Regions from separate parts of the Aliiroseovarius sp. ABM4_368 genome, predicted to be linked through region 3. Evidence: riboswitches for the same ligand, from Rfam matches in the RefSeq annotation. Region 3 holds a riboswitch; each other region holds the start of a gene.

Region 1 (10,299 bases), on a different contig from region 3:
ACGACTTCGGGGTTGCGTTCCACCACTTCTTCCCAAGCCACGGTCGCCCAGCTTTTCTCGAAATCATCCATGATATTTTTGCCGCCTGCCGCTTCGATCAGCGCTGTCGGCATGGCGTATTTTCCAGCGGTAAAGGGCGTGTCTTCACCGCTGTCATAGACAAACACACGCAGCGGTTCGTCGCCGGTTTTCAGCTCGGCGGTGAACGCGTCCAGCTCGGCCTTATAGCCTGCCACCAGTTCCTGCGCTTTGGTGTTTTCGCCGAAGATCTTCCCAAGGTTAAGGATGTCATTATACATGTCATCCATGCTGACTTTCGGCTTGTCGCCGATATGGATGCAGCTTTCTGTCAACTCATAGACCTTGACGCCGAACGGGGCGAGCGTTTCGGGTGTTACTTCGCCGCCGACCTTCATGCCATAGTTCCAACCAGCAAAGAAGAAATCGGCGTCGGCCCCCGCGATCACTTCTTTCGACGGGTATTTCGTGGATAGCTCGGGCAGAGCTTCGACGCCGGCGCGCATCTCTTCGTCCAGAGTTTTCCAGCCAGAAATGCCGGTATAGCCGACCATGCGATCAGCCAAGCCAAGCACCAGCATCATCTCGGTCAGGTTTACGTCGTTGGACACGGCCGCCTTGGGTGGAGTGTCAAAAGTGACCTGTCGGCTGCAGCTGTCCACGGTGACTTCGGCAAATGCTGAAGTCGCCAGAAGGCTCATGCCAAGGGCATATGGCAAGTGTTTCATAGGGTTTCCCTTGTTCAGTTTGGAAGTTGGAATGAAAAATGGGGTTTGCGGCTGAGGCTGAGTTCTTCCAGCCGGGCCTGTACCATGAAGGTTTTCGAAACCAGTTCGTCTGACAGCACCTCCCCGGGGGTGCCGACAGACATCATGTGTCCGCCGCGCAAGACCAAGATTTGGTCGCAGACTTCAGCCGCAAGATTCAGATCATGCAGCGACGTTACGATGGTCAAATCCAGATCACGGATCAGTTGGAGCACCTCAAGCTGGTGCCGGATATCAAGGTGATTGGTGGGCTCATCCAGAACCAAGACCTGCGGTTCTTGCGCCAAGGCGCGGGCCACCATCACCCGTTGGCGTTCGCCGCCGGACAGGGTCGACAGGCTGCGATGCGCCATGCCGTGCAGATCCATGCGATCCAGCGCGGCCTCGATCACTTCTTCATCGCGCTTGCCGGGTGTGGCGAACCCCAGACGATGCGGCACGCGGCCAAGGGCGACGATCTCGCGGACATTCAGGGCGAAATCGGTAGGCTGCTCTTGCAACACGGCGGCGACCTTGCGGGCGACGGCGCGGGGGGCGAGTGTGGACAGCGTCTGGCCACCGATAGACACATGCCCGCTGAAGGGCAGGTTGAACCCATAGATCAGGCGCAGAAGCGTCGTTTTTCCTGCCCCATTCGGCCCAACAACGCCCAGCGTCTGGCCCGCAGGAACGTCAAAGCTGGTGTCATGCAGCAATAGTGGCGATTTTCGCGATGGTGCCCATGTGACGCCTTCGACCCGAAGCTCTGCGGCGCTCATGACACCAGCTCGGCAGTGTCTTCAATCGCCATGATGGTGGCTGGAATACGAGCAAGGGTGTTGCTGCGCAGCTTGCCGGGCCGGTCAACAGAGCTGCACCAACCATCGTGAAGGACCGCGTACTGGCTTGCGAAGTCCACAAGGTCTGAAATGTCCACGTCAGGGTCTATGTCGCCAAACAGATAGGTTGCTTTGCGCGTGCCGTGATAGGCGACCGTGCAAGGGCGATCGCAGCCCGCCATGCATGCGGTGCCGGAGATTTCAAAATCTTCGCCGATGGCGTCGCCCGCCGCCGAAATTGCAGCGCGCAGCTTTGCGATCAGTTCATAACCCGGCCGACAGGCCTGTCCCTTGTGTCTGCACGACGTGCAAACAGTAATTCGGTGTGTGGTAGTCCGGTTCATGACGCCCTCCGCGCGCTTGCAGGGAGGGAATGACACCAAATCTGAATGTGGCAAACGCCATCAAAGCCATATTGGCCTCCTTCCAGGACACCCCGCCCGGTTTGAGTTACGGTTCAGATGGCAGGTCTCCTGACTCGCGGCTTTGTGCTTGTCCCCAACCTTCCCAGAGCGTTGCTCCAGTGGCGTCGAGGGGATGCGCACCGCTTACAGTTGCGGGGGCAGTCACGGAATTGGCGCCGATTGGCTGTTCCTCACCGTGTTCCCTTTTCATCCGGCTTGCCTTTGGCGTGCCGAAACCATCGCGGCTGAAGGTGTCGAGAGGTGTGTTGGTTGTCAAGAGAGGAGTTTCGCCACGTGGCACATGGCTTTGCATCCGATACCCGTTGAGGCGGGGCAAATGGCGAATAGGGGTCGACATTCTTGAACGAAAACTGTGCATGGTCAAAGCATGGCGATTGACTCCGGGCACTTGGTCATTAATTTATGCGATAAAATAAATGAGGTAAAAATGAGTTTCATCGGTCTGGATCTTGGAACATCGGGTGTGCGCGGGATTTTGATTGATCATGCCGTCGTTGTTTTGGCCGAGGCTGAGGCGCCTTTGGAAACACAGCATCCGCACCATGGTTGGTCAGAACAAGATCCGGACAGCTGGATCACTGCCAGTCAGCGCGTCATGCGCGGGTTGGCTGACGCTGCCGGACCTGCTTTCCAAGATGTGAAAGGGATCGGGCTAAGCGGTCATATGCATGGTGCGACTTTGGTTGATGCCAGCGGGAAAGCCTTGCGCCCCTGCATTTTGTGGAATGATACGCGATCGGCATCGCAGGCTGCCGCACTTGATGAAAATCCGGTGATGCGCGATGCCTCGGCCAACATAGTTTTCCCCGGATTTACGGCGCCCAAGCTGGCATGGATCGCGGAACATGAGCCTGATGTTTTCGAAAAGGTTTCAAAGGTTCTGCTGCCGAAGGACTATGTGCGGCTTTGGCTTACGGGTGAGTATCTAAGCGACATGTCCGACAGCGCCGGGACATCATGGCTGGATGTGGGCGCGCGCAAGTGGTCAGAGCCTGCGCTGGCGGCTTCGGGCATGCGATCAGATCAGATGCCTGATTTGGTTGAAGGAAGCGCGGCTGGTGGGATGCTGCGCGATGCACTCAGGTCGGAATGGGGGATCAGCGGATCGGTGGTTGTCGCAGGCGGTGCTGCGGACAATGCGGCTGCAGCCTGTGGGATCGGGTGCTTGAATGAAGGGGCTGGTTTCGTGTCTTTGGGGACGTCCGGCGTTTTGCTGGCGGCGCGGGGTGGATTTGCATCTGCGCCGGAAACTGCGGTGCATACATTTTGTCACGCAGTGCCAGAGCGCTGGTACCAGATGGGTGTAATTCTATCAGCGACAGACAGTTTGAACTGGTTGGCGCGGAACACTGGTGAGCAGCCCGCGGCCCTGTCCAAGGCGCTGCCGGACAAGATCAACGGACCATCTTCGGTACTTTTCCTGCCGTATCTTTCAGGCGAACGGACGCCGCATAATGATGCGACAGTTCGGGGTGCATTCTTGGGTCTGGACATTGCGACGGATCAGACCGCTTTGACCCGCGCCGTGATGGAGGGGGTCGGATTTGCATTGCGGGACAGTCAAGCGGCTTTGGCGCAAACGGGGGCTGATCTTAAGACGGTCTTTGCTGTAGGCGGGGGCGCTCGGTCCCGGTTTTGGTTAGAGACATTGGCGACAATGATGGATTTGCCGCTTTCGGTTCCAGCAGCCGGAGAACTTGGGGCGGCTATGGGCGCCGCGCGCTTGGCGATTTGTGCGGCGACCGGTGCAACACCTGATGAGGTCATGAGCCCTCCGGCGGTTGCTGATGTCATTGAGCCGCGCCGCGACCTGACGGCTGCCTATGATGCGGCCTATGCCAGATACCGTGCCGCCTATCCTGCGATCAGCGCGATCGCCGCGTCTTGAAGAATCCGATGCAAACCGTTGACTTGCGGCATGGACCGATGCGTGTTCGATTGCTGTCTTACGGGGGCGTGACACAAGGGTGGTGGCACGATGATGTTCCCTTGATCCTCGGCTATGACGATCCAAAAGACTATCTGTCGGACCCATACTATGTCGGGGCCATTGTCGGGCCTGTGGCAAACCGTATTGCTGGGGCGCGGTATTCGCTGGGTGGCACGGATGTAAAGCTGATGGCCAATGAAGGGGTCAATTCATTGCACTCGGGTGTCGAGGGTATCTCGGCCCAATATTGGAGCCTGTCAAAGCTAGATGACCGAACCGCCGACCTGACCTATGTTGCAGCGGACGGGGAGGCCGGGTTTCCGGGCAAAGCTCGTTTCGTGATCAGGGTCGTATTGTCGGACACCAGTTTGACCTATGAAATGCGGGTCGAAGTTGATCGCCCGCGTCCGGTCAGCCTTGCACAGCACAACTATTATACCTTGGGCGAGAAGTCGGGTGCTGATCTGAAGCTGACAATGCCAATGGAGCGCGTCTTGTCGCTTTCCGCCGCGGGCATTGCCACCGGAGAGATTGAAGGCGTTGCAGACGCGGCGCTCGATTTTCGGACAGGGCGGCGTTTGCGAAGCTTCCCTGATGGGATTGACCGGTTCTTCATTCGGCCCGAAAAAGCCAAAGGCCTGCAACATATCGCCGAGCTTTCGGCGCCGTCTGGGTTGAAGCTGCGGGTCGCATCGGATCAGCCGGGGGCGCAGATATATACCGGGCATGGATTGGGTGCCCCGTTTGAAGCATGGGGCGGCATTTGCGTTGAACCCTCTGGCTTCCCGAATGCGGTCAACCAGCCACATTTTCCATCCACGATTTGCACACCCGCATCGCCATATGTGCAAAAGCTGGTCTTAGAGGTCGGCGAATGAGGAACGTTGTCCAAACAGCTCTTGTCGTTGCCTGTCTGGCCTTCAGCAGTGCGTCGGCGCAAGAACTGGGGCAAGCGCCTGCTTTCCGGGACCGTGATCCGGCGCGCGTCGCATTGGGGCAACTTCTGTTTTATGATCCGATCTTGTCGGGCAATAAGCAGGTCAGTTGTGCCAGCTGCCACCATCCCCGTTTTGGAACAAGCGATGGGCTGTCGCTGTCTTTGGGCGATGGCGCCACAGGGCTGGGGCCGGATCGGGTGGCAGATGCCGACAATTACCCAGAGCAACGTATCCCCCGCAATGCGCCTGGGCTGTGGAACCTTGGAGCGTCCGAGTTCACTGTGTTCTTCCATGATGGGCGGCTAGAAGTGGATCACAGCCAGCCCAACGGTATCCGCACACCTTTGGGATCTGATATGGTCACCGGGTTTCAATCGGCGCTATCGGCGCAGGCGATGTTCCCTGTTCTGTCAGCAGACGAGATGGCGGGACATTACTCGGAAAACGATGTAAGCAAGGCAGTCCGACAGGGGCTTTTGGCGCAGGATGGGGGTGCGTGGGATGTCATAGCCGCCCGCGTGGAAGCGATACCGGAATACGCAAATGCGTTTGAACAGGTTGCTCCAGGGCAGGATGTGACCTTTACCCAGATTGCCAATGTGATCGCGGATTTCATTGCGCATGAATGGCGTGCTGATAACGCGCCTTTTGATCGTGCGATGCGCGGAGAGGCATCGTTGTCGAAGCAAGAGGCGCGGGGAATGGATCTGTTCTATGGCAAGGCAGGATGCAGCAGCTGTCATTCGGGTTGGTTGCAGACGGATCACGAATTTCATGCCATCGCCATGCCTCAGATCGGCCCGGGCAAAGCGGCACGGTTTGAAAGCCACGCTCGCGATGAGGGTCGGATACGGGTGACAGGGCGCGCCGAGGACGCCTTTGCCTTTCGCACCCCGTCCTTGCGCAACGTGACCCTGACAGCGCCCTACGGTCATTCCGGAGCTTACCCATCGTTAAAAGAGGTGGTGCGCCACCACCTTGATCCTGTTGGGTCGCTTTATGCCTACCATTTGAACAAGGCGGTGATGCCGCAGTTGGAAGGGGCTGTTGATGACCGGATCCAAATGTCAGAGGCGGATCTTGAGGCGATTGCAACAGCGAATGAGCTGTCACCCCAATCTTTGTCAGACGCCGATGTCGACGATATTCTCGCCTTTCTGAAGACCTTAGAAGACCCGACCGAGCGCTTGGGGGTTCCCGACAGCGTGCCAAGCGGGTTGCCTGTCGAGCGTTGAAAGCGTGTTAGCGGCTGAGTGTCACGGCCTGATTGGTCGAAACGCTCTGCCATTGCCCTTTGGTGCCATCGGGCCAGATGGCGCGTAGTTCAACATTCTGTGCGTCGCCCAATCCGAAGTGCTCTGGCACTGATTGCCCGCTGACATGACCACCGCCAATTGTGATTTCACGGTGAAAAAGGCCATCTTTGGTGCGAACTTCGACAAATCCACCCACGGCGTTCGTGTTCGGGCCGGTTTGGCGCAGCAAGACCGTCAACCAGTTTCCGGGGTCAGGGGTGACATTCTGAAAGACCTCCATGTCCGAACGCCGGTTGACGACGACAAGATCAAGCAGGCCATCTAGGTTCAGGTCAACCAAAGCTGCCCCTCGTGAACGGTCCATGGTGGCGACACCTGCTTTGTGTGCCACCTCGGTGAAATGGCCGTCAGCCAGTTGTATCAACAGTGAATTGGGGTCTTCCATCGCCAGACCGGGCATCTGTTCGACATTTCCCTTGGACACAAAGATGTCGTCGCGCCCGTCATTGGTAACGTCACCAAACTGAGCGTGCCAGCCGGTCGAAGGCCGCCCATCATCTCCAACGTGAGGGCGGTGTGCAGTGGCCCCGAATTCGTAGGTGACATCACGCCACGCGGGCCCCCCAGCTTTTGGGTCGAACTGTTGCAATTTCTGGTCACCCATCGAGGTTAGATATACCTCGGGGAAGCCGTCTCGGTTCAAATCGCGTGAAGCGATGCCCATGCCCCAGATCGAGTAGGGCAGCCAGCTTTCGTCGGCTGTGTACAGGCGAGGGACGGCTTCCATCGCCCACATCTGTTCCTGCCCGCCTTTTACGTAATAGTGACGGTCGTTGCTGATCCGCAAATCTGCTTGGCCAGTGCGGCTCCAGTCCGAGAACAGGATCGACAACGCGCAAAAGCCGGGCTTAAGCGCATGGGGCGTGCCATAGACATTGCCATGAGGGCGAAAAAGCTGCGTCGCATCACAGGCTTCGAACGGTCCGTCGGGGTCGCTGCGATCAACATAGGCCCCGAATGCAAGCGTCGGAAGGATCTGGCCATCTTCCCAAGTGGCCGAAAAGGCCGTTGTCCAATGGGCGCCGAAAAAAAAGGCAAGGTCGTCGAAAGGTTCGAATTGGCAATTGCCAAGACCTCGCAAAAGCACATCTTTGCCCACCCGCAGCACGGCAAGATCCAGCATGCCGTCGCTGTCAATATCCAGCGGATAAGCCCCAGTCACAGATGTTAAAGACAGGGCATCCGGGGTATCGACAGTGAAGGCCACGTCACCCGACGAGGTGTTCAAAAACAACTGCGCCGCATTTGCGCCACCCGCGGCATATAACTCGGGCAGGGCGTCGCCGTTGCAATCGAACACTGCGACGCCACCGCCGACGAAATGCTCCCACCCACCTGCGTAAACATGCGGTGCAATCTCGACAGGTTGGAATTTAGGCAGGCCTCTTTCGGCAAGGGCCAGCACGGGTAAGGAGATCGCGATAGTTGCCGACACAAGCAGCTTCATTCCGAAAGCTCCTTTACCTTCAGGGTCGAGACATGCTCGATCCCCATCGCGGCCGCCCCGCGGGCCCACATCAGGTCATCCCAATGATGAATGCGGATATCGGGGAAAGGGGCGTCGACCTCGACGATGTTGTTGCGCACAGTTTCCAAAACCATCTCTGAATGAAGATGTGAAATGCGGTGTTCGGCACCTGCTACAATAATCCGCTCTGGGTCAAAGAGATTGATGAGGTTGGACAATCCCATACCAAACATTTGCCCGGCTTCATCAAGGATAGAGGCTGCTTTCGTGTGTCCATCCACGGCGCCTTGGACCAAGGCCCTAACGGTTGGGAAAGCGTCAGCCGAGATTTCGTCGGCAGCGCGACGAAGCAGCCCGGAACTGCCAACATAAGCTTCCAGACATCCATTTTGGCCGCACTGGCAGGTTGCGCCATTCAAAGCAACTTTGGTGTGACCGAACTCGGCCCCGCATCCGCGTTCACCCCGGTAAAGCCGCCCGCCCAGAACAATGCCCAAACCGACCCCGTGTTCCACCGTGACAACCAGAAAATTGCGCAGCCCCTTGGCTTCCCCGAACAGTTGCTCGGCCTTTGCGACCAGATTGGCGTCATTGTCCAGAAAGGCCGGGCAGGGGAGGTGTTGGTTTAAAAGCTTGCCTAAATCGACGTTGCGTTGCGTGAAAGATGACGACCAGTGCACGAACTGGGTTTCGGCATTTACCTGTCCTGCGAGCCCAATCGAAATGCCCGAGAGCTTTTCGATGCTGCACCCTATCTGAACATAGGCAGCATGCAGTGCGTCCCGGATCGCCAAAACAAGGGTTTCTGGCTCCATCTGCGGTCGCGACAAAGGCACCTCAAGCCTGGTGATCTCGGTCCCATCGAAATCGAGGATCAGAATAGACATTGTGTCCCGCGCGACCTTAATGCCCGCAACGTGGAAGTCTCCGGTTTTCAATCGAAGCGCAACACGTGGACGACCGCGTTTTGCTGAGTCCGGATTGTCTGTCGCGGTGACTTCTTCAATCAGGCCACCTGCCATCAGGCCCGACGTAACAAATGTCACCGTTGCCGGACTTAGACTTAAGGCCGCAGCGATGTCGGTACGTGACGCATTGCCTGAAGCCCGGATGCAATTCAGGACGCGCAGACGAGTCACTGCGCGAGCATCCAATGCGAAGGTCTCGCTTAAATGATGGGGCCAGAATGCGCCCGATTCTCTTTTCATTTCACCAGTCTACATTCAACTTGCCTGACCTGCCGATTATTTTTTTCGACAAGTAAAAAAATTATGCTACCAAAGTTGTAGGCTCTTCGAATCGCTAGCATGAGCCACCTATGGGAGGAAACAATGAAATATCTATTTGGAATGTCCGCGGCTGCGGCCTTGATGGGATCTGTGGCTTTCGCAGATGATAATGCGATCACTGTCGGCGTCAGCTGGTCTAACTTTCAAGAAGAGCGCTGGAAAACTGATGAGGCGGCCATTGTTGGTGCATTGGATGCGGCAGGCGCGACCTATGTGTCCGCCGATGCACAATCTTCTTCGTCCAAGCAGCTGTCAGACGTCGAAAGCCTGATTGCGCAGGGGGTCGATGCCTTGATCATCTTGGCGCAAGACGCACAGGCGATTGGCCCAGCAGTTCAGGCCGCTGCGGACGAAGGAATTCCCGTCGTCGCCTATGACCGTTTGATTGAAGACAGTCGCGCATTCTATCTGACTTTCGACAACGTTGAAGTTGGCCGGATGCAGGCGCGTGCGGTATTTGCTGCACAGCCTGAAGGCAATTTCGTAATGATCAAAGGCTCGCCGACCGATCCGAACGCAGACTTCCTGCGCGGTGGTCAGCAAGAGATCATTGATGCGGCTGTCCAAGCCGGAGACATCACCATCGTAGGCGAAGCCTATACCGATGGCTGGTTGCCCGCGAATGCGCAACGCAACATGGAGCAAATCCTGACTGCAAACGACAACAATGTTGATGCAGTTATTGCTTCGAATGATGGCACGGCAGGTGGTGTTGTGGCTGCCCTTACTGCTCAGGGTATGGAAGGTATTCCAGTCTCGGGTCAGGACGGCGATCACGCTGCGCTGAACCGCGTCGCACTGGGCACACAGACCGTGTCGGTGTGGAAAGATGCACGTGACCTTGGTGCAGCTGCAGGCGAGATCGCAGTTGCCCTTGCCAGTGGTGAAGCGGCCGGTGACAGCCAAGAATGGACGTCCCCCGGTGGCACAACCATGACGGCCCGTTTCCTTGAGCCTGTTCCGATCACTGCCGAAAATCTTTCGGTTGTTGTCGATGCCGGCTGGATTACGCAAGAGGCTCTTTGTCAGGGCGTGACCGACGGTCCCGCACCCTGCAACTGATCCCTGATGGCCCCGGTGAAAAACCGGGGCCATACCTTATTCGCGCTTTTTAAGAAGGTCTGACATGGCTGACGTGAAAATTGCGCCGATCCCCAAAAAAGGCAAAGGCAACCTGTTCCAGAAACTGGAATTGGATATGCGTCTTTTGGGTATGATTGGAGCGCTGTTCATTCTCTGCATCGGGTTTAACTGGTTTACTGATGGCCGGTTCCTGACGCCCCGCAATATTTTCAATCTGACGATTCAGACCGTGTCTGTGGCGATCATG
Region 2 (10,299 bases), 160 kb from region 3:
TTCTCCATGAAAATCGAACTGTTGGCCTCGGGATAGCTGCCAAATGGCCCGCATGTGCGGAACCCAACCCGTTCGTACAGACGGTGCGCCGCGTAAAGCACATTGCCGGTTTCCAGCTTCATCGCCGCATGTCCTTTGCGGCGCGAAGTTGCCTCGATTTGCCCAAGCAAAGCCTCACCCACGCCTTTGCCGCGCGCGTCGGGTGAGACGAACATGGACTTCACTTCGCCATATTCGCCCTTGTCGGCCAGTGCGCCTGTGCCAAGAATTACGTCGCCCTCGCGTGCCACGAAGAACGAGATCTCGGGCACGCACAGGTCGTCGATATTCAGGAAGAAATTGTCCTCGGGGGGAAACAAGCTCTCCATCAAGGCATGGCTTTGCTTCAGCAACGCCGTGGCCTGAGGATCGCGCGGATCGCCAAGGACAACCTGAACGGTCATGCGATCAGCGCCTGTGTTATGGCGTCGCGGTTCAGTCCCGACTGGCCAATGACCACCAAACGCGTTTCGCGGGGCTGGGTGCCGAAGGGCTGGTCGAAATAGGTGTCGACGCGGGGACCAACCGCCTGAAGCGTCAGACGCATTGGCTTGCCTTCGACGGCCGCGAAACCCTTCAAGCGCAGGATGTTGTTGGCGCGGATCACGTCGGCGACTTTCTCGGCAAAGGCTTTCGGGTCGGCGACCTCGCCCAGCGTGACCACGAAGCTTTCAAACGCGTTATGGTCGTGATCGTGGTGGTGATGATGGTGATCATCGTGATCGTGGTGATGGTGGCCGTCATCATGGTCGTGGTCGTGGTCATCGTGATGATGATGCCCCTTCTCGTGCAGCGACAGACGGGCAGCCATATCATCTTCAGCACCCATGCCCTGCCCCAGCAGAACCTCGACCGGCAGCGCGCCCATGGTCGAGCGCACAACCTGCACGCCGTCACGGCTGTCCCCGGTCAGCTTCGAGACCAGTTGATCCGCTTCACCTTCCGCCAGAAGGTCGGACTTGTTCACCACAATCATGTCGGCGCAGGTCACCTGATCCTTGAATAGCTCGGACAAAGGCGTCTCGTGATCTAGGTTCTCGTCGAGCTTCCGCTGCGCCTCGACCGCATCCAGATTGGAAGCGAACTGACCGTCAAACACGGCTTTCCCGTCAACAACGGTCACAACACCGTCCACCGTCACGCGGGTCGAGATCTCGGGCCATTGGAATGCACGAACCAGTGGTTGCGGCAAGGCCAGACCCGAGGTTTCAATCACGATGTGATCCGGCGGCGTGTCACGATCCAGCAGTTTCTCAAGCGTGGGAATAAAGTCCTCGGCCACGGTGCAGCAGATGCAACCGTTGGACAGCTCCATGATGTCATCTTCGGTGCAGGTCTCGTCCCCGCAGCCTTTCAGGATGTCGCCATCCACCCCCAGATCACCAAACTCGTTGATGATCAGCGCGATGCGTTTGCCTTTGGCGTTGTCCAGCATGTGACGGATCAGGGTCGTCTTGCCCGCACCCAGAAAACCGGTGACCACGGTGGCAGGTATCTTTGCTTGCATATTATCCTCCTTCGCCCGTCTCCCCGACGGGTGGGTTTCGATTTCGCATGGCAGGTCTCCTGGCTTTGCGGGTCGAAGCGCGCCGCCGCCTTCCCGACCCTTTGGATCAGTGGCGTTGGCGGGCGCTCTCCGCTTACAGTCGCGGGGGCGGCTGCACCATCAAACCCCGAATTGGGTCGTCCCCGGTGCATTCCCTTTTGTCCCATTGGGAACCATGCCGGACTTGTTTGCCGCGCGATGGGCCAGAGGGTCAAGGTCGAAACCGACCTGCGGGCGCGGAATGACGGCAAGACGAACGCGCCCAAACGGCGGCAAATGCAATATCTTGTGGATAACTCGCCGATTTCGCCCACATATCGGTGCAGGCCGTTGACTCGTCGCAATTCGATCCGAACAATCATCAGACGATAAGAATCAACGACGAGGCAGACCGCTTGCGGTTTTCGAAGATCAGACTGAATGGCTTTAAAAGCTTTGTGGACCCGACCGATCTGGTGATCGCTGACGGGCTTACAGGCGTGGTTGGGCCGAACGGTTGCGGGAAATCGAATCTGCTTGAGGCCCTGCGGTGGGTCATGGGTGAAAACCGCCCGACCGCAATGCGCGGCGGCGGGATGGAAGACGTGATCTTCGCCGGTGCTGCCTCGCGTCCTGCGCGCAACTTTGCCGAAGTCTCGTTGCTGCTCGACAATAGCGAACGTCTTGCCCCGTCGGGCTTCAACGAAAGCGACAACCTTGAGATCGTGCGCCGGATCACCCGCGACGCAGGCTCTGCCTATAAGGTGAACACCAAGGATGTGCGCGCGCGTGATGTGAGCATGCTGTTTGCCGATGCCTCAACCGGGGCGCATTCGCCTGCACTGGTGCGGCAGGGGCAAATTTCCGAGCTGATCAACGCCAAACCCAAAGCACGCCGCCGTATTCTGGAAGAAGCCGCTGGGATCTCGGGCCTGTATCAACGCCGCCACGAGGCCGAACTGAAACTGAAAGGCACCGAGACCAATCTGGCCCGCGTGGATGATGTGATCGAACAATTGGCCTCGCAACTGGGGCAGTTGGCGCGTCAGGCCCGTCAGGCCGCACGCTACCGCACCATTGGCGATGATCTGCGACTGGCAGAAGGCTTGCTGCTGTATCGCCGCTGGCGCGAAGCGGATGTCGCGCGCGCTGAGGCTCAAACCCAACTGACGGAACGCGTGAAGGCTGCCGCTTCGGCCGAAGGTGCTTCACGACAGGCCACCAAAGCCCGTCAGGACGCCGAAGACCGCCTCCCCCCCTTGCGCGAGGAAGAGGCCGTCGCCGCCGCAATCCTGCAGCGCCTGCAGGTGCAGCGTGACCAGCTATCGGATCAGGAAACCCAAGCCCGCGAACGGATCGAGACCCTAACCAGCCGCATCACACAGCTGACCCGCGACATTGATCGCGAAAGTGGGTTGAACAAAGATGCGGGCGAGACGATCGAGCGTCTGGAATGGGAACAAGATCAGATTACAAAGGCGTCTGAAGGGCATGATGATGCACTTGAGGCGTACAATGCAGATGCCCGTGACAGCGCCGCGATCTTGCAGGAACGTGAAGGTGACCTGACTCAACTGACTGAAGACGTCGCACGACTGGCTGCACGCCATCAATCTGCACATCGCCTGTTGGATGACAGCCGAAAAACGCTGGAAAAGAGCGAAGGCGAAGCCAACCGTGCGCGCTCTGCGATGGACGATTCCAAGGGTGCGTTAGATAAGGCGGCGGCTGATTTTGAAGCTGCTGGTGTGGCCCAAACGACAGCAGCCAAAGCGTCAGAAGATGCGGAAGCCGCACTTGTGGCTGCAGACGAAGCGCGCGCCGATGCACAATCGCGCGAGGCTGACGCCCGCGCGGCTCGCTCGTCCGCCGAGGGCGAGGTAAATGCCCTTCATGCCGAGGTTCAGGCGCTGTCCCGTCTGGTCGAACGTGATGCGTCCGAAGGCTCGCAAGTGCTGGACAGCTTGCGCGTGAAATCCGGGTACGAGAAGGCCTTGGGGGCTGCTTTGGCCGACGATCTGCGCGCGCCAGAGATTGACGGCGAAGCACCTTCAGGTTGGGCGTTGTTGCCTGGATACTCGCAATCGCAACCCCTGCCCGATGGCGTGAATGCGCTGTCGAACTATGTCACCGTGCCCGAAGTTCTGGGCCGCCGGATGAGCCAAATTGGCTTGGTCAAAACCGAAGACGCCGCGCGCCTGCAGGCAGACCTGAAACCCGGCCAACGTCTGGTCTCGATGGAAGGGGATCTGTGGCGCTGGGACGGGTTCCGGGCCGGTGCGGAAGATCAGCCCTCGACCGCTGCGTTGCGGCTGGAACAGTTGAACCGCCTGCAGGAACTGAAGCAGGATCTGGAAGAGGCCACCGCCCGCGCCGACGGTGCCCGCGCCGCCCATGACATGCTGAAAGCCCGGTTGGTGGAAACGACCGAAGCCGACAAACACGCCCGTGACGCCCGCCGTGACGCCGACCGCGCGGTAACCGAAGCCAACCGCGCGCTATCGCGTGCCGAGGCCGATCGCAACATCGCGGAAGGCAAGCTGGAGAACCTTGGGCTGGCCCTGAAGCGCCACGAAGAAGAAGCGATGGGTGCGCGTCAGCGTCTGGCGGAAGCTGAAAAAGGCGTGGCCGATCTGGGCGATCTGGATGCCGCCCGCACGCAGGTGGAAGAGGTCAAAATGGCCGTCGAAGCCGCGCGGATGACCATGATGTCCAAACGCTCGGCCCATGATGAATTGCGCCGCGAGGGCGAGGCGCGGACCCGTCGCAGCCAAGAAATCACAAAAGAAATCTCGGGGTGGAAGCACCGTCTGGAAACCGCGGGCAAGCGGATCGCCGAACTGGACGAGCGCAAAACCGAAAACGAGGCCGAGTTGAAAGATGCTCAGGCTGCACCAGAAGAGCTGGCCGCCAAACGCGAAGAGCTGGCTGACGCGATCGGCGAGGCCGAGACCCGGCGCAAAGCCGCAGCAGACAAGCTGGCTGAAGGCGAAACAGCCGAGCGCGAGGCCGCCAATGCCGAACGCGACGCCGAGCGCGCCGCTGGTGAAGCCCGCGAGGCCCGCGCCCGCGCCGAAGCCCGCGCGGATGCTGCCCGCGAAACCGTCGCCCTTGCTGCCGAGCGCATTCAGGAAGAGATGGAGATCACGCCGGAGGCCCTGCTGGAAACGCTGGGCGCTGATCCCGACAAGATGCCATCATCCGAGCAGATCGAACATGATGTGAACCGGTTGAAACGCCAGCGGGATTCGCTGGGCGCTGTGAACCTGCGTGCCGAAGAAGACGCGAAGGAAGTTCAGGAAGAACACGACAACCTGCTGTCTGAAAAGACCGATCTGGAAGAGGCGATCAAGACGCTGCGCTCGGGCATTGCCAGCCTGAACAAAGAAGGGCGCGAACGCCTGCTGACTGCATTCGAGCAGGTGAATGAAAGCTTCGGCACCTTGTTCAAGCACCTTTTCGGAGGCGGTGAAGCCAAGCTGGTTTTGGTCGAAAGCGATGATCCGTTGGATGCTGGGCTGGAAATCATGTGTCAACCTCCGGGCAAGAAACTGTCGACGCTCAGCCTGCTGTCAGGTGGCGAACAGACCTTGACCGCACTGGCGCTGATCTTTGCCGTGTTCCTGGCCAACCCCGCCCCGATCTGTGTGCTGGACGAGGTCGATGCGCCGCTGGACGACGCCAACGTTACCCGTTTCTGCGACCTGCTGGACGAGATGACCCGCCGCACCAACACGCGCTTTTTGATCATCACGCACCACGCAGTGACGATGGCGCGGATGGACCGGCTGTTTGGTGTAACCATGGCAGAACAGGGCGTCAGCCAACTGGTCAGCGTTGACCTAAAAAAGGCCGAGCAGATGGTTGCCTAATCTGGCTTTGCCCTTGCTCCTCTACAATCATGACCCTAGGCTTTCCCAAAGTCCGATTTGGAGAAACCTATGAAATCCATTCTTTTTTCCGGTGCCATGGCGCTGTCTGTGTTGGCGGGGCACTCTGCTAGCGCCGAGCAGGTCAAAGCGTCCGAGCCTGAAAGCGTTCTGGCCTATTTTGAAGACCTTGGCGCACCCGCAAAACTGGTTGAAGACAGCGTGGGCGATCCGTCTGTCGAGGTGCAGTACTATGGCACGAACATGGTCGTTTTCTTCTATGGCTGCCGAAACAACACCAACTGTAATTCACTTCAGTTTTTCTCTGCATATACAGCAGACAGCGAGATTTCGTTGGACGGACTGAACGAATGGAACGCCGAGCAGCGATATGGGCGAGCCTATGAAGCCGAGGACGGACGCAAGATGTTGGAATACGACATCTATACCGGTCAGGACGGCGTTAGCATGACCGATTTTGACGAGATTTTCGACATCTGGACAGAGGTTGTCGAAAGCTTCGAAGACGCGCTTTCCTGAAGCGTTCGCCCCCACCCACGCGGCTGGGGGCGCATTTCTTACAGGGCATTCAACAGTTTGGCGGTCGGCCACGCGTCAGCTGGCAGACCCAGACGGACCTGTTCAGCTTGAATGGCTGTCCGGGTTTTCGCACCCAGAATACCGTCGATTTTCCCCACATCATGTCCGCGCGCAGACAGTTTCTTTTGCAGCGCTTTCAGCTGCTGGCCGCTGAACGCCGGATCAGGATTGCCCGCGTTGAAGATCGGTGCTCCTTCCAGCCGGGTCGCAAAATAGGCGGCGGTGGTCACATAGACGAAGCTTTGGTTCCACTCGAAATACACGCGGAAGTTCGGGTAGGCGATAAAGGCCGGCCCTTTGCGCCCTTGTGGCAGGATGATTGACGCTTGAAGATTACCTGCGCCCAGCTCTCCACTGCGGGGTGTCACGCCCAGCGCGGCCCAGTCTGACACGGGTTTCGTGGTGGTCAGCCCGGTGTCGGCCCAGTTCAGATCGGTGGGCAAGGTGACCTCTTGCAGCCACGGCTCGCCCGCGCGCCAGCCCAAGCCCTGCAGCATCTTGGCCCCCGACAAAAGGGCGTCTGCAGGGGTTTGGCGCAGGTCGATCTTACCGTCACCATTGCCGTCCACCCCAGCCTCGATGATGTCACCGGGCAGCATCTGGACCATGCCGATCTCGCCCGCCCAAGCGCCGGTCGAGGTCGCGGGGTTGAACGCGCCAGCCTCGTACAACTCCAACGCCGCGAAGACCTGTGGCTGGAACAGTTCGGGGCGGCGGCAGTCGTGTGACAGCGTGACCAGAGAGTTCAGCGTGTTGAAGTCCCCTTGGAAGGCGCCATAGTCGGTTTCAAACGCCCAGAATGCGGTCAGAACACCGCGACTGACGCCGTATTCAGCCTCCATCCGATCAAAGGTCGCGGCGTGTTTGCGCAGCATGGCGCGCCCCCGATCAATTCGATCCTGACTGATCAAACGGCGCGAGAAATCGACGAACGGGCGCTGGAAAATCCCCTGCGAGCGGTCGGCCTTCAGCGTCGCTTGATCTTGCCGAACGGACGCAAAAAACTTGTCCACGGTGGACTTCGAATGCCCTTTGGCGATGGCCGCGTCTTTCATCGCGCCTACGAAGTCCGAGAAACTTCCACCACAGGCCACGGTTTGCGCCTGTGCGGGCAGGGCCAGAGACACCGCGACTGCCGCTGCTGAGAGAAGTTTTTGCATGCGAAACCCTTTGGTTAACTGCCTGGCGTGCAGATTAGCGCATTCGCATCACGTGACAACCGCAAGCGCGATCACGATCCCGACAAGGACCAACCATGCTGACCACAGCGCATCTACGGCCTGATCGACCTCTTTCGCGCCAATATCGCGCGCGCCGTCGCCGTTCACCCACGGGAAGTCCCGCATCTCGCCGTGATAAGCGCGGGGGCCGGACAGAGCGACATTCAGGGTGGATGCCATAGCGGCCTCGGGCCACCCTGCGTTGGGCGAGCGGTGCAGAGGCGCGTCGCGGCGGATCACCGACCAAGCAGACCATTTGCGGCGGGCGAGGATCAGGATCAGTGCGGTCAAGCGTGCGGGAATCCAATTCAGCACGTCATCCGCGCGGGCAGCGAATTTGCCAAACTGTTCATAGCGTTTGTTGCGATAGCCAATCATGCTGTCAGCGGTGTTGACTAGTTTATAGATCATCAACCCTGGCAGCCCGGCGATCAGAAACCAAAAGGCGGGTGCGACAACGCCGTCCGAGAAGTTTTCAGCCGCGCTTTCGATTGCCCCTCGCGAAATGGCATCATCTGACATGCTTTGGGTATCACGCCCAACGATCATGGAGACGGCTTTGCGCCCCTCTTCCGTCGATTGGCGCAGCGCATCGGCCACGGCTTGAACATGTTGGGCTAAGGATTTCTGGGCCATAAGGATGGCGGCGACTATGATTTCCAGCACCCCGCCAAAAGGGAGACACCGGACAATCCAACCGGTCAAACCGGCAACAGCGGCCAGGCACAAAATGCCGATAGCTCCTTTTCGAAAGCCAGCCTCGCCATCATTGAACCCACGTTCAAACCAGCCAATGGCCCGCCCCATCAGAACCGCTGGGTGCGGCACACGTTTCCACGCCCAATCGGGTTCGCCAAAGATGGCGTCGAGTATTAAGGCCAGAGCAAGTGGGGCTGCGTAGATCATAAGGCAACCTCGAGCTGCGCCCAGCGGTCCGGGTGTGGCAATCCAAGGCGCAGCCAACGGTTCGAATAGGGGAAAATGCGGGACCAGACATGGTGTTCGGCCAAGCGGTCCTGCCACGCATGCGCGTCGCCGACATCGTAAAGTCGGAAGAGCGTCGTCCCGCCCAGCGCCTCGGCGCCGTTGGCCGTCATCAGCGCATCCAGACGTGTGGTGTCTTTGATCAGACGCGCGCGTGTGGCATCCGCCCACGCGAAATCCTCTAACGCCTGCGCGCCCAGCTCTAACGCCGGGCCGGAAACCTGCCACGGTCCTATGGTGTCGCGCAGCTTGGCAATCAGAACGGGGTCCCCGATCACAAAGCCAAGACGCAGCCCGGCCAGCCCCCAGAACTTGCCGAAGCTTTTCAGGATCAGAATGCCCGGTTCGATCGCGGCCTCGATCAGGCTTTGATCCGGCATCACATCGCAAAAGCTTTCGTCGATGACGGTAAGGGTGCGGTTCAAATCCAGATTTGGCCAGACGCGGCCATCGGGGTTGTTGGGATGCACAACAACACGGGCGGGGACCGCGTGATCGACGACGTCCCAACCCTGCGCCTGAAACCCGGCGGCATGTTCATTATAGGTCGGGCCTTCGATCTGCACCTGACCAGCTGGGAACAGCGATGGAATGCGGGCGATCAGAGCGGAAGCTCCGGGCGCGGCCAGAACCGCAGCACCTTCGGGCACGTTCCAAAACTTGCGCGCAGCCGCCTCGAGCCGCGCAAACGCGCCTTTATCGGGCAGTGCGGTCCACGCATCTGCCGAGAACGCCCCCACAGGGTAAGGCAACGGATTGATGCCCGTGGACAGGTCCAACCAGCCCGCACGCGTGCCGCCGAAGCGGGCAATGGCCGCGTCCAGCCCGCCCCCGTGATCGCGTTCCTTAGCTTGGATCATGTATCCTCCGGCAGGGGGGCATGGCGTGTCACGAAATGGCCTTTCACCGCCTGCGGCCATTCGCGATAGGGCACCTGTCCGGTTTCGCTGTCCGAATGGGCCCGCGCATAGTCAACGATGCCTTGCGCCGCTTCCTTGGACACCTCGAAACGACCCAGCGTGTAGCAAAGCTTGCCATGCGCCTGAATGGCGACGTTGCAGCTGTTGTCACAGCCCATCAGGCAGGACACGCGGCGGGTGCGCACATCGGTGCCTTCGGCCTGCGCCTCGATCAATGCGGCCAAGGCTTCACCGTCGGTTTGCTCCATCCCGCGTTCGGCCCAATCCGCGTGTTTACAGGTGTCACAGATGGTGATCCAGGTTGTCATGGCGCGCGCTCCTTCATTGTTATGGATGGTTCAAGCGGAAAACGCGGCGAATGACAACGCAAATTGCGCCGGTTCGGGGCTGTCCTGCGCCATATCCGGCTTCAAGGTTATGGCTTCCGTTTCCGTTCAAACCGACTAAGGTCGCGACATGACACAGAATACTCCCGTCACCGCCGTGATTTTTGACATCGGCAACGTATTGATCCGCTGGCAACCAGAGGAGCTTTACGACCAATGGATCGGCAAAGCCCGCCGAGAAGAGATGTTCGCCGCCGTAGATCTGCATTTTATGAACGAGCTTGTGGATCGTGGTGGGGATTTCCAGCAGGTGATCTATGAAACCGCTGACAAATACCCGGCCTATGCAGAAGAAATCCGCTGGTGGCATGATCGCTGGTTGGATCTAGCCAGCCCCGCGATAGACTTGTCTGTGGCAACACTGCGCGCATTGAAAGCCCGGAATATCCCGGTATTCGCCCTGTCGAACTTCGGCATCGGCACGTTCGAAATCGGGGAAGCCGCCTATGACTTTCTGTCCGAATTCGACCGGCGCTATATCTCAGGACATATGGGCGTGACCAAGCCCAGCGCACAAATCTATCAGATGGTGGAAGATGATTGCGGCCATGCGCCCGCAGGCCTTCTGTTCACCGATGACCGCGCCGAGAACATAGACGCCGCCGCCCGGCGCGGTTGGCAGACCCACCATTTCACCACGCCCCGCGCGTGGGCCGACACCCTGATCGCCCGCGACTTGATAAAGGAGAGCGACCTGTGACCCCCGAACTTATTCCATTTGAGGCCGATGAACTTCTCAGCTGGAAGAGTCTGGCC
Region 3 (10,299 bases):
GATGTCCGACCCGGATATCGGCTTCCGCCTGCTCGCCGCCGCCGCAGCGCTGTGGCAGTTGCTGCTGGTCATCGCAGGCGTCGGCCTGTGGTTTCTGGGCGAAGCGCTGATTGCCCGGCTTGCCTGTCGCCACATCCAGTCTGGACGGCGCGGGCGCAGCGACGCAACTTTGCGCGTCACCGGCTTCGCCCTTGGCGCCATTGTCTCTCTGTCCCTGCTTCTGGGCTTCTTCGGCTTGGTCACTTGGTCCTTCGCCGGTTTCTGGAGCTTCCCTGACCTGCTGCCCGACCAGTTCACCTTGCGCAGCTGGATGCGCCACCGCGCAGGCAGTCTGGATGCCTTGGGAGAGACTGCATTGATTGCTGGCGTGTCGGTCACCATCGGGATGATCCTGACCGTCGGCTGTTTAGAGACCGAGGAACGATATGGCCTGCGCATAACCCAGCGCGGGATGTGGCTGATCTATCTGCCGCTGATCCTACCGCAAACCGCATTCCTGCCGGGGCTGCAAACGCTTCTGTTAAACTTCGGGTTGGGTATGGGCCGACTGCCCGTCATTGTGGCGCATCTGGTCTTTGTCCTGCCTTATCTGCGCCTGTCTCTGGAAGGACCGTGGAGCGCATGGGATAGCCGCCAAGCCACCATTGCCAAGGCATTGGGAGCCACGCCAAACCAAATCCTGTGGCGCGTGCGTCTGCCTATGCTGCTGGCCCCGCTGTTGACTGCAACCGCCGTCGGTGTCGCCGTATCCGTCGGGCAATATCTGCCCACGCTGCTGGCGGGTGGAGGCCGGGTCGAAACGCTGACAACCGAGGCTGTCGCGCTGGCTTCGGGCGGAGATCGCCGCGCAATTGGAGTTTTCGGCCTGATGCAAACCGCCGCCGCGATGCTGCCCTTCGCGCTGGCCTTGGCACTGCCAGCTTTAGTATGGCGCAACCGAAAGGGGCTTTTGAATGGATAATGGATTGCATCTGGATCAGGTCCGCATCCTGAAAGACGGCGTAGAACTAATCGAGATCGACACCCATGTCGCGCTCGGATCGGTGCTGACCATCATGGGGCCAAGCGGTGTTGGCAAGTCCACGCTTCTGTCCGCGATCATCGGCACCCTGCCCCCGGCATTCACACTGCACGGCCATGTCCGACTTGAGGGCCGCGACCTGCTGCCTTTGCCTTCCGAGGATCGCTGCGTCGGCATCCTGTTCCAAGACGCACTTCTGTTCCCACATCTCAGCGTCGGGGCCAATTTGGCTTTCGGGCTGACCCAAGGCGGTACGCGCGCGGAACGCCGGGCACAGATCGAGGCGGCACTGGTCGAGGTGGGGCTGGAAGGTTTCGCCGATCGCGACCCCGAAACCCTGTCGGGAGGCCAACGCGCGCGGGTGGCTTTGATGCGAATGCTGCTATCTGAGCCGAAGGCACTGTTGCTAGACGAGCCATTTTCGGGCCTCGATGCCGCGCTGAGAGAACAGGTGCGCGCGCTGGTGTTTGAACACGCCCGCGCCCGTGCTTTGCCCGTTCTGATGGTCACCCATGATCAAGAAGACGCGGATGCAGCGGGGGGGCAGTTGGTGAGGCTCGGTTAGATCCGCACCAGCTTCCGGTGTTCCAGCCGATAGCCATCGGGTGCGATCTCGGTCCGGAACTCGGGGGCATGACTGACCAACAGGATCGCCTGATCCAGCCCTTTCAGGATTTCGGTCAAGCGGGCGTAGTTGTCCGGGTCCAGCGCGTTGGTGGGCTCGTCCAAGATCAGCATCTCGGGCTCCATCGCCAGCACGGTTGCCAGCGTCACCAGGCGTTTCTCTCCACCGGACAGCTTATGCGTGATCCGGTCGCGCAGATGCATCAGACTAAGCCGGGTGAGAACCTGATCGACAATCGCCAGCGCCTCGTCCTTGGACTTACCTAGATTCAGAGGGCCAAACGCCACGTCCTCAGCAACAGTGGGACAGAACAGCTGGTCATCGGCGTCCTGAAAGACAAAACCGATACGGCGGCGGACCTCGTGGAAATCAGCGTCTTCGGCGCGCGGTTTGTTAAACGCGGTGATGGTGCCCGCATCCGGCCGCAATAGGCCCATAATCAGCTTCAAAAGCGTCGACTTACCCGCGCCGTTCGGCCCGACAATCGACAAACGCTCGCCCGGGTCCATCCGCATTGATGCGCCTTCTAGCACGGGCTCAAGCCCCGGATAGGCGAAGTGAATATCCGTGAGCTCAAGCAATGGCATAGGTGACCTCGGCCCAGATCAGGGCCGCTAGTGCCAGCAGCATTGCGCCTGCAAACATGACATCTGTACGTGTCAGGCGGAACTCTTCCAGCAGTATAATGCGCCCCGAAAAGCCCCGACATTTCATCGCCGCCAGAATACGTTCCGAGCGTTCAATCGCACGCACCAGCATCATGCCGACCAGATAGCCATAGCTGCGATAGGTGTGCCAGTTGGTGCCGGGGCGAAAACCACGCAGCTTCATAGAGGTGCGCAGACGCATGTATTCTTCGCGCAGCACGTCGATATAGCGGATGGTGAACATCATCAGATGTACCAACCGTTCGGGCGTTTTCAGCGCGAACAGGGCGTGGCCCATAGTGACAGGCTCCATCGAGCCGACCAGCGTCATGACGGCCAGAATGACCGCATTGGCGGTCAGCGCGATCTCGGTCGCGCGCCACAGGCCTTCCCATGTGGCGTCAAATCCGAACACCGAAAACATCGGCGTGCCGGGCATGGTGAAGGGAAGCAGGATCAAGGTGAAAATAATGAAGCCGTCCATCATCGCCATGCGCTTAAAAGTCTTATGAAACGGCAGACCCGAGATCGCCAGAAGCCACATCGACAGGATCAGCGCACCCGACAGAACCCGCAGGTCATCCAGTGCAACTACGGTGATCGCATAAATCACGGTCATGACAATCCGCATCCGGGGATCAAGCGAAGACACGGCAGAGCGCAATGCGCCAAAGCCGGTCAGCGGCTTGTTTTCTCCGGTCAGGACATAGGTCACGCCTTGCCCTCCATCTTGCGGCGGGCCGCGATATAGAAGCCCAGACCAAAGAGCCCAACGATATAGCCAATCCCACCAAGCACCGATTGGAAGTTTGTTTCGGTTTTCAACGCAGTCAGCTCTTGCCGGATCGGGCGCAGTTCTGTGCGGATCATGGTGGCAAGCTCGGCGCGGGTTTGATCGGACAGACCGGCGGGTGCCATGCTAGAGGCCGGGGCACCGTTCAGGACCGAAGCGCCAGCGCTTGCGTCAGCAGCCTCTTGCCCCATCAATTGAGCGACTTCGGCTGCTGGCATGATCACCTCGGCCACATGACCTGCACCCAGATCGCCCCGGAATATATGGGTCACGGGCTGGTTAGGCGTATAGATGAAGAACCCGTCTGCATCAGTGATTGTCTCGCCCAGTTTATTGCCCGCCTCGTCGAAGACTTCGATCTTCAGATCGGGGGCCATGTCGCCGCTGGAAAAGCCGATCTCGCCCTCGATATCGGACCCAGAAGGGAAGACAGATGCGATAACGTTGTGGGACAACGCGGGCAAAGGCGCTGCCAATGCAAGGATCAGAACTAGGGAACGGATCATGCCAACCCTCCTTTCGAGCGGATAAACAGCTCGGGCTTTACGCGGCGGGCCAGGAAAATGGCTGCGCCAGACAAAAGTGCTTCGATGATGATAACAGGAATATGCGCCACAAAGACCAGCTTGGCAGCGGGGATGAACTCTTCGCCCGAAAGGGCAAGCGAAAGAGCGACGGCCACCGTGGTAGCGGCGATGGCAAACCCGCCACCGATCCCACCCCAGATCGCGCCCTGCACCGGGCTGCCTCGGGCAATCAGTCTTCCAAAGATCAAGCCTGCCAAAACCGCAGGCAGCGCAATGTTCACCGCGTTCACGCCCAGCACGGTCAAACCACCAAAGCCGAAGAACACAGCCTGTAGCAAAAGCCCGACAAACAGTGCCGGAAACGCAGCCCAGCCCAGAACCAGCCCCGCCAACCCGTTCAGGATCAGATGGACCGAGCTGGGCCCGATCGGCACGTGGATCAAAGAGGCTACGAAAAAGCTGGCCGACAAAACACCTGCCGCCGGAATTCGCTCGAGCGGCAGATGTTTCAAGCCCATCGCGATACCGCCCACAGCCAAAGCCGCGCCGCCGATCAGCACGGGATTTGACAAGGCTCCATCTACAATGTGCATCGCGCGGTCCTTACTTCAGCTCGGTGGCTTTGATCCACAGAACTGCGTCTTGGCTCAGCTCTTTGCCTTCATGCTCGGTCGCCGGCCCGGACCCCAAGGCAGCAAAGCCCCAGTTGCCCGCTTTCGGAATGCCGAAAGTGAAGACGCCGTTTGCATCAGTCAGGGCCACGATGGTGCCGCCGGGCATCGCGCCTACGCTGCTGTCGGTTGTCGAGAACGCGGCCAGATCCGGCTCGGCAGCCATGTATTCGATCTCGATCTCGGCACCGGAAACAGGTTTTCCGTCCGACAGAACCACACCCGAGAAGGTCGAGCCAACGACAACGTTATAGGGCTTGTTCAGCGGCATGATCTCGGTCGACAAACCGGCAGGCTGATCCCAATCAGTGGGCAAACCGTTGCGGTTTAGAAACGACTTTGTGATCTGCTGAATATAGATGTCTTCGCTTTCTTCATAGTACGGCGCAGGCACGGTCACGACCACATAGTCGCCCGAGCGTTTGACCGGCACGGAAGCTGTAAAAGCAGCGGCTTCGTTATGTGCACCCTTGAAAGTGGCCGGGGCCACGCGATCCATCAGGTCGGTCCTTTCGCCATTGTGGATCATGAAGAACTCTTGTGGAGCGTCCATATCCATAGCGTGCCCGTTCTCCATCGGGTGCCAGAAAATCAGGCCCATCGGCACATCGCCGGGCTTCTCGATCAGCACCTCATCGGTGTGTTGCAAAAGGAAATGCGCCTGTGCGGCAACGGGTACAAAAGCGGCCAGAGTTGCGGCCAGAAGTTTCTTTTTCATGTCGTCCTCATTCGACGTCGCAGGCAAATGACCTGCAATCAGGAATGAACAACGGGGTATTGGCACGGGAAGGTCTTTGGACCGCCGGGCCAGACGCTCACCCCGGCGTCCGGTGGAAATGGGCAAATGCCCAGCGTCCGGCAGGTCTCCTGACTTGCGGGTCGTCGCGTAGCTGGCCTTCCCGGGCTTCAGCCCAGTGGCATATTCAGCTTTGCTCGCCGCTCACAGTTGCGGGGGCAGTCCCGGATTTGGCGCCTGTTGGCTACACCTCACCGGCTTCCCTATTACTTCCACGGTGCTTCTGCACACGCGAAACCGATCGCTGCTTCTGCATGTCAGATCACGACGGGACGAGTCAAGCGAAAGCAGGGCACGCGATGGGTCGCATACGCCACGGGAGAAGTCGCAAAAACTTCAAAGGGTTGTTTTGGAACGAAATTAACTTCCGCGATAAGTCGAGTATCCATAGGGCGACAGCAAAAGCGGCACGTGATAATGCGTCTGTTCGGACATACCGAAACGGATCGGAACCATATCTAGAAACAGCGGGCTTTCCCCGTCCTGACCGGTCGCGCGCAAATAGTCGCCCGCGTGGAAGACCAGTTCGTAAGTGCCTGTTTCAAACTCGTCTGCCGGAAGGATCTGCCGGTCAGTACGCCCATCCGCGTTGGTTGTCAGGCTGTGGATCCACGCCCGCACCTCGCCCTCGATCCGGTAAAGATCGATGCGCAAACCCTGCGCGGGGCAGCCGCGCGCTGTGTCCAAAACATGGGTGGTCAGATATCCGGTCATGAAACGTCCTTTCCTTGGCACCACTATCAAAGGAACCGCGCCTGCGCGCAATCCTGTTTGACCTGCCCCGCGTTCCTTGGAAGGGTGGGCAAGGACAAAGCACGAGGGAACCCATGCCCGACAGATACACCCGCGACATGCGCGGCTATGGCCCAACGCCACCCAACCCGAACTGGCCAAACGACGCCAAGATCGCCGTTCAGTTCGTCCTGAACTATGAAGAAGGCGGTGAGAATTGCGTTCTACACGGCGATGCCGCGTCCGAGGCATTTCTGTCCGACATTCCCGGCGCCGCCCAGTGGCCCGGCCAGCGGCATTGGAACATGGAAAGCATCTATGAATATGGCGCGCGGGCGGGGTTCTGGCGACTGCATCGTCTATTTACTGGCGCAGATATTCCCGTGACGATCTACGGCGTCGCAACCGCCCTAGCCCGCAGCCCCGAACAGGTCGCAGCAATTAAATCCGCTGGGTGGGAGATCGCAAGTCACGGCCTTAAATGGGTCGAACACAAAGATATGCCCGAAAACGACGAGCGCGCTGCGATTGCCGAGGCCGTGCGCCTGCATACCGAGGTCGTCGGCAGCCCTCCGCGCGGGTGGTACACCGGGCGCTGTTCGGAAAACACGGTGCGGTTGGTCGCAGAACATGGCGGGTTCGACTATGTCTCGGACACATATGACGACGATCTGCCTTATTGGGCCGAAATAGGGTCACATGATCAGCTGATCATCCCCTACACGCTCGAGGCCAACGACATGCGCTTTGCCACCGCACCAGGTTGGGTCACGGGCGATGATTTCGGAGATTATCTGATCGACGCGTTCGATACGCTGTATGCCGAAGGACAAGCCACAGATCGCCCCGCGATGATGTCGGTCGGGCTGCATTGCCGCCTAATCGGTCGCCCCGGCAAGATCAGCGGACTGCGCCGTTTCATCGACCATATCCAACGCCACGACGACGTCTGGTGTCCACGCCGGATCGAGGTCGCCGAGCACTGGGCAACACACCACCCGCACAAACGGTTCGAGCGCCCCAGCCAGATGTCCCGCGACCGCTTCGTGGCGCTGTATGGCGGGATTTTCGAGCACTCGACATGGGTTGCCGAACGCGCCTTCGAGCTGGAACTAGGCCCCGCCCATGACAGCGCAACGGGTCTGCACAATGCGCTGTGCCGCGCCTTCCGATCTGCCACTGGCGACGAACGGTTGGGCGTTCTGGGCGCGCATCCGGATCTGGCGGGCAAGCTGGCGGCGGCGGGGCGACTGACGGCGGAAAGCACCTCGGAACAGGCCAGCGCTGGGCTGGATATGCTGACAGACCGCGAACGCCAGACTTTTACGCAGCTGAACGCGGATTATGTGGCCAAACACGGCTTTCCCTTCATCATCGCTGTGCGCGATCACAACAAAGCGTCGATCTTGGCGGATTTCAAACGTCGCATCCTTAATGACCGCGCAACCGAGTTCGCCGAGGCCTGTCGCCAAGTCGAGCGCATCGCCGAGTTTCGCCTGATGGACCTGCTGCCATGACCGAAGTCATCGCTCAGCCGCTGACGGCAAAAGCCTTCGCCCCGTTCGGAGATGTGTTGGAGCTGACCGACCGTGACAGCCTGACCATCAACGCCGGCATGTGCCAGCGCCATCACGATCTGGCGAAACTGGACTTTGGCGAAGGTCGCGCGGGGATCAGCCTGTTTGACGGCAAGGCGCGGCAGTTTCCGTTCACGCTGGATCTGGTCGAACGGCATCCGCTGGGATCACAAGCGTTCATCCCAATGAACAGCGTAACCCTTCTGGTGACGGTCTGCCCGGACGAAGGTGGAAGGCCCGGCACACCAAAAGCCTTCCTTATGCGCCCGGATCAAGCGATCAACCTGCACAAAGGCACGTGGCACGGGGTTCTCGCCCCCATCGGCGCACAGGGGCTTTACGCGGTTGTTGACCGGATCGGAGACGGCGACAATCTGGAAGAGTACCGATTTGCCAACCCGATCCTGATCCACCCGCAAAAGGTGTGATCAATAGAACTGAATGTCGTCGACAAGGTTCATCTTGTTCGACACGTCTTCAATGACCAGCTTGTCACCGCCTTTCAGTTCGATGTGGACATGACCGTTCTTGACCGTGGCCTTCTGCTTCAGAAGCTTTCGAACCGTCAGTCCGTTCGGAACATCATCCCTATCAATGAATATCGTATCATTCTGGCGCGCACTAAAATCGGTGATGCGGTCCTTACCGCCGTTGAAATAGAACTGGTCCGCGCCTTTGCCGCCTGTCATCTCGTCATTGCCACCCGAGCCGTTCAAGTAGTCTTTGCCCTTTCCGCCGCGCAAATCGTCTGCGCCGAGGCCGCCATACAGTTTGTCAGCCCCGCTATTGCCGACCAACTTGTCGACGCCCTTACCGCCAGTCAGCTTGTTACCCTGTCCATTGCCTACAATTGTATCAGCACCCGAACCGCCCTTGGCATTTTCAATCACCGTTCCTTTGGCGATGGACAGGTTACCCTCGTACCCCAGAACATCAGAGAACTTTTCTTGCCGCAGATCGATACGCTGTTTCCGGCCCGTCTCAGAGAAATCAAATGTATCCTCGCCACCGCTGTCCAGAACGGTCATGGCGACTCCTGGATAGTCCCCAACCGGACCAGTTGCCCGAGCGTTGTCAGCAAGACTTGCAAACTTGGCCGCAGGCCCTTCGGCATTGGACCCATACCCATAGGTCGTCTTTCCGGTGTTCACGTCCGTGGGCGCGCCATACAGTTTCTTCATTGCAAGGATATCCGCCGCCATCGGCGTCAGAAGAAAGGCTAAATCTGCATCAACATTGTCATTATCATCCTGTGCGAAATAGGACATAACCGACATTTGCCAGCTGTCATTGGCGAAAGTGGCATCGTTCGGGAATGTTGCCGAGCCGTTGTAATTGCCTGCATGACCAAGCCCAAGCGCATGGCCAATTTCATGCACATAGGTTTGATAGGAATAGCTGTGTAAATCGTACCTGTCATCATAGCCGTGGACGGGGTCTGGGTCATAGTACCAGCCAGTCGACACATTCACGAAGGACTGGTCAATGATTCCAGGTGAATCAAAGGTGGACCACGCGTAAGCACCAGAATCATCATCACCAAAGACGATGTCCGCGCTTGCCACGTCGTTTCGAACAAAGCTGATACCCGTCACGGCGCTCCAAGCCTCGAACGCCTTTTCGACAAACCATGCACCTTCATCTTCCAGCCCGGCGACCGAATATGTCAGCGTCCCGCCGGTTGAAACATCGAATTTACGCGTAGAATACCCGGCGTCGTCCCAGTAGCCAGTGGTCAGATAGTTCGCAGCCTGATTGGTCGAATAGGTCGGAAGACTTGCCGAGCCTACGCCCGCACCACCGATGTTGATATCATCGACTTTATCGACGTGAAATTTGTTACCGCATTTCGTGCACATGTCGACCTCTCAACAATAAGTTGCGTATTCCAAAGCAAATATTGGTACTTATCGCAAGGCTGACATCATTTTTGGCAGTTTTTGGGCGGGCAACATCATACATTGCTGACCAATCAGCATCATTCCGCACGGTGACGGTCCACCATGCGCTGGACCATGGGGGCAAAGTGCCAATAGTCCGGCGTTTTCATTCCAGCGCGTTTGCCCGCTTCATCAAGATAGCGAACGGCGATGATTTCTTTCAGGTTGGGGTTCTTTTCAAACGTGGCCACCTCGTCCGCATTCATCGGTCCGCCCTGCAGTTCCAATGTATGCACAGAAGCCGCGCTAAGCCGGTCGAAATAGGACGGTTTCGTGGCGCACAAATATCGCTTCGCCGCCACGTGAAAGCGCACGCAATCGGTGATCACGCTGGGAAAGAACTGCCCTAACACCTCGGCGCCCGCATCTTCGTGATGGCGGTCCTCGGTGTCGTCGGGGTGATACGTGCCGAACTCGGAGGTAAAGTGGCCGATATCGTGCAGAAGCGCGCCGACGATGATCTCTTCGCTTTGGCCATTCTGTTCGGCGATCGTAGCCCCCTGTAACATATGCTCGGCCATGGTGACGTCTTCGCCCAGATACTCTTCGCCGCCGCGACGGTCGAAGATACCGCCGATGAATGCGACGATGTTGTCCGGCGTCAGTGTTTCGATATCCGGCTTCATTCTGCGGCCTCCTGACGATGCGCGCGCGACAGGGCGGCAGCAGTCGAGCGCAACCCGTCCGTGTCGGAATAACAACCCTGAAGCCATCGCGTGCCTTCACCGGAGTACCCCTTTCGGGCGTGCAACACGCGGGTGTTGTCGACGACGAAACCCTCTCCCGGCTCCAGACGGAAAGTAACCTCCATCGCCGGATCATCAATGATCTCGCCTAGACGGCGATAGGCGGCATAATAGGCCTGCATCTGGTCAAACGGCACATCCGTAACAGCGGCCAGAGAGCGATTGTTGAAACGGACGCCGATCAGCTCGCCATCTGGGGCTAATTCGATCATCGGGCGTCGCGA

What was found. Region 3 has a riboswitch for cobalamin ahead of ACXAH3_RS07080 (DUF4198 domain-containing protein). Riboswitches for the same ligand answer to the same signal wherever they lie in the genome.
Region 1: it holds a riboswitch for cobalamin, as region 3 does, so the genes downstream of both, ACXAH3_RS15395 (DUF1636 family protein) here and ACXAH3_RS07080 (DUF4198 domain-containing protein) in region 3, are expected to answer to the same signal.
Region 2: it holds a riboswitch for cobalamin, as region 3 does, so the genes downstream of both, cobW (cobalamin biosynthesis protein CobW) here and ACXAH3_RS07080 (DUF4198 domain-containing protein) in region 3, are expected to answer to the same signal.

What each region holds. Positions count from the first base shown of each region.
Region 1 covers NZ_JBSWYR010000006.1:86,802-97,100, reverse strand. Annotated here, with positions in the region: gene ACXAH3_RS15405 (ABC transporter substrate-binding protein) at 1-746, opposite strand, end outside; gene ACXAH3_RS15400 (ABC transporter ATP-binding protein) at 761-1,543, opposite strand; gene ACXAH3_RS15395 (DUF1636 family protein) at 1,540-1,947, opposite strand; cobalamin riboswitch at 2,050-2,263, opposite strand; gene xylB (xylulokinase) at 2,456-3,916, shown strand; gene ACXAH3_RS15385 (aldose epimerase family protein) at 3,925-4,836, shown strand; gene ACXAH3_RS15380 (cytochrome-c peroxidase) at 4,833-6,131, shown strand; gene ACXAH3_RS15375 (CRTAC1 family protein) at 6,139-7,659, opposite strand; gene ACXAH3_RS15370 (ROK family protein) at 7,656-8,888, opposite strand; gene xylF (D-xylose ABC transporter substrate-binding protein) at 9,012-10,031, shown strand; gene ACXAH3_RS15360 (sugar ABC transporter permease) at 10,096-10,299, shown strand, end outside.
Region 2 covers NZ_JBSWYR010000002.1:74,071-84,369, forward strand. Annotated here, with positions in the region: gene ACXAH3_RS06375 (GNAT family N-acetyltransferase) at 1-443, opposite strand, end outside; gene cobW (cobalamin biosynthesis protein CobW) at 440-1,546, opposite strand; cobalamin riboswitch at 1,579-1,778, opposite strand; gene smc (chromosome segregation protein SMC) at 1,981-5,436, shown strand; gene ACXAH3_RS06390 (YbjN domain-containing protein) at 5,506-5,973, shown strand; gene ACXAH3_RS06395 (lytic murein transglycosylase) at 6,012-7,193, opposite strand; gene cbiB (adenosylcobinamide-phosphate synthase CbiB) at 7,242-8,159, opposite strand; gene ACXAH3_RS06405 (threonine-phosphate decarboxylase) at 8,156-9,097, opposite strand; gene ACXAH3_RS06410 (DUF1636 family protein) at 9,094-9,465, opposite strand; gene ACXAH3_RS06415 (HAD family hydrolase) at 9,614-10,243, shown strand; gene ACXAH3_RS06420 (ornithine cyclodeaminase family protein) at 10,240-10,299, shown strand, end outside.
Region 3 covers NZ_JBSWYR010000002.1:229,083-239,381, forward strand. Annotated here, with positions in the region: gene ACXAH3_RS07050 (ABC transporter permease) at 1-961, shown strand, start outside; gene ACXAH3_RS07055 (ATP-binding cassette domain-containing protein) at 954-1,586, shown strand; gene ACXAH3_RS07060 (energy-coupling factor ABC transporter ATP-binding protein) at 1,583-2,233, opposite strand; gene cbiQ (cobalt ECF transporter T component CbiQ) at 2,220-3,008, opposite strand; gene ACXAH3_RS07070 (cobalt ABC transporter permease) at 3,005-3,592, opposite strand; gene cbiM (cobalt transporter CbiM) at 3,589-4,206, opposite strand; gene ACXAH3_RS07080 (DUF4198 domain-containing protein) at 4,217-5,002, opposite strand; cobalamin riboswitch at 5,125-5,337, opposite strand; gene uraH (hydroxyisourate hydrolase) at 5,441-5,794, opposite strand; gene puuE (allantoinase PuuE) at 5,908-7,329, shown strand; gene ACXAH3_RS07095 (ureidoglycolate lyase) at 7,326-7,817, shown strand; gene ACXAH3_RS07100 (M10 family metallopeptidase) at 7,818-9,248, opposite strand; gene tmpB ((R)-1-hydroxy-2-trimethylaminoethylphosphonate oxygenase) at 9,368-9,955, opposite strand; gene tmpA (2-trimethylaminoethylphosphonate dioxygenase) at 9,952-10,299, opposite strand, start outside.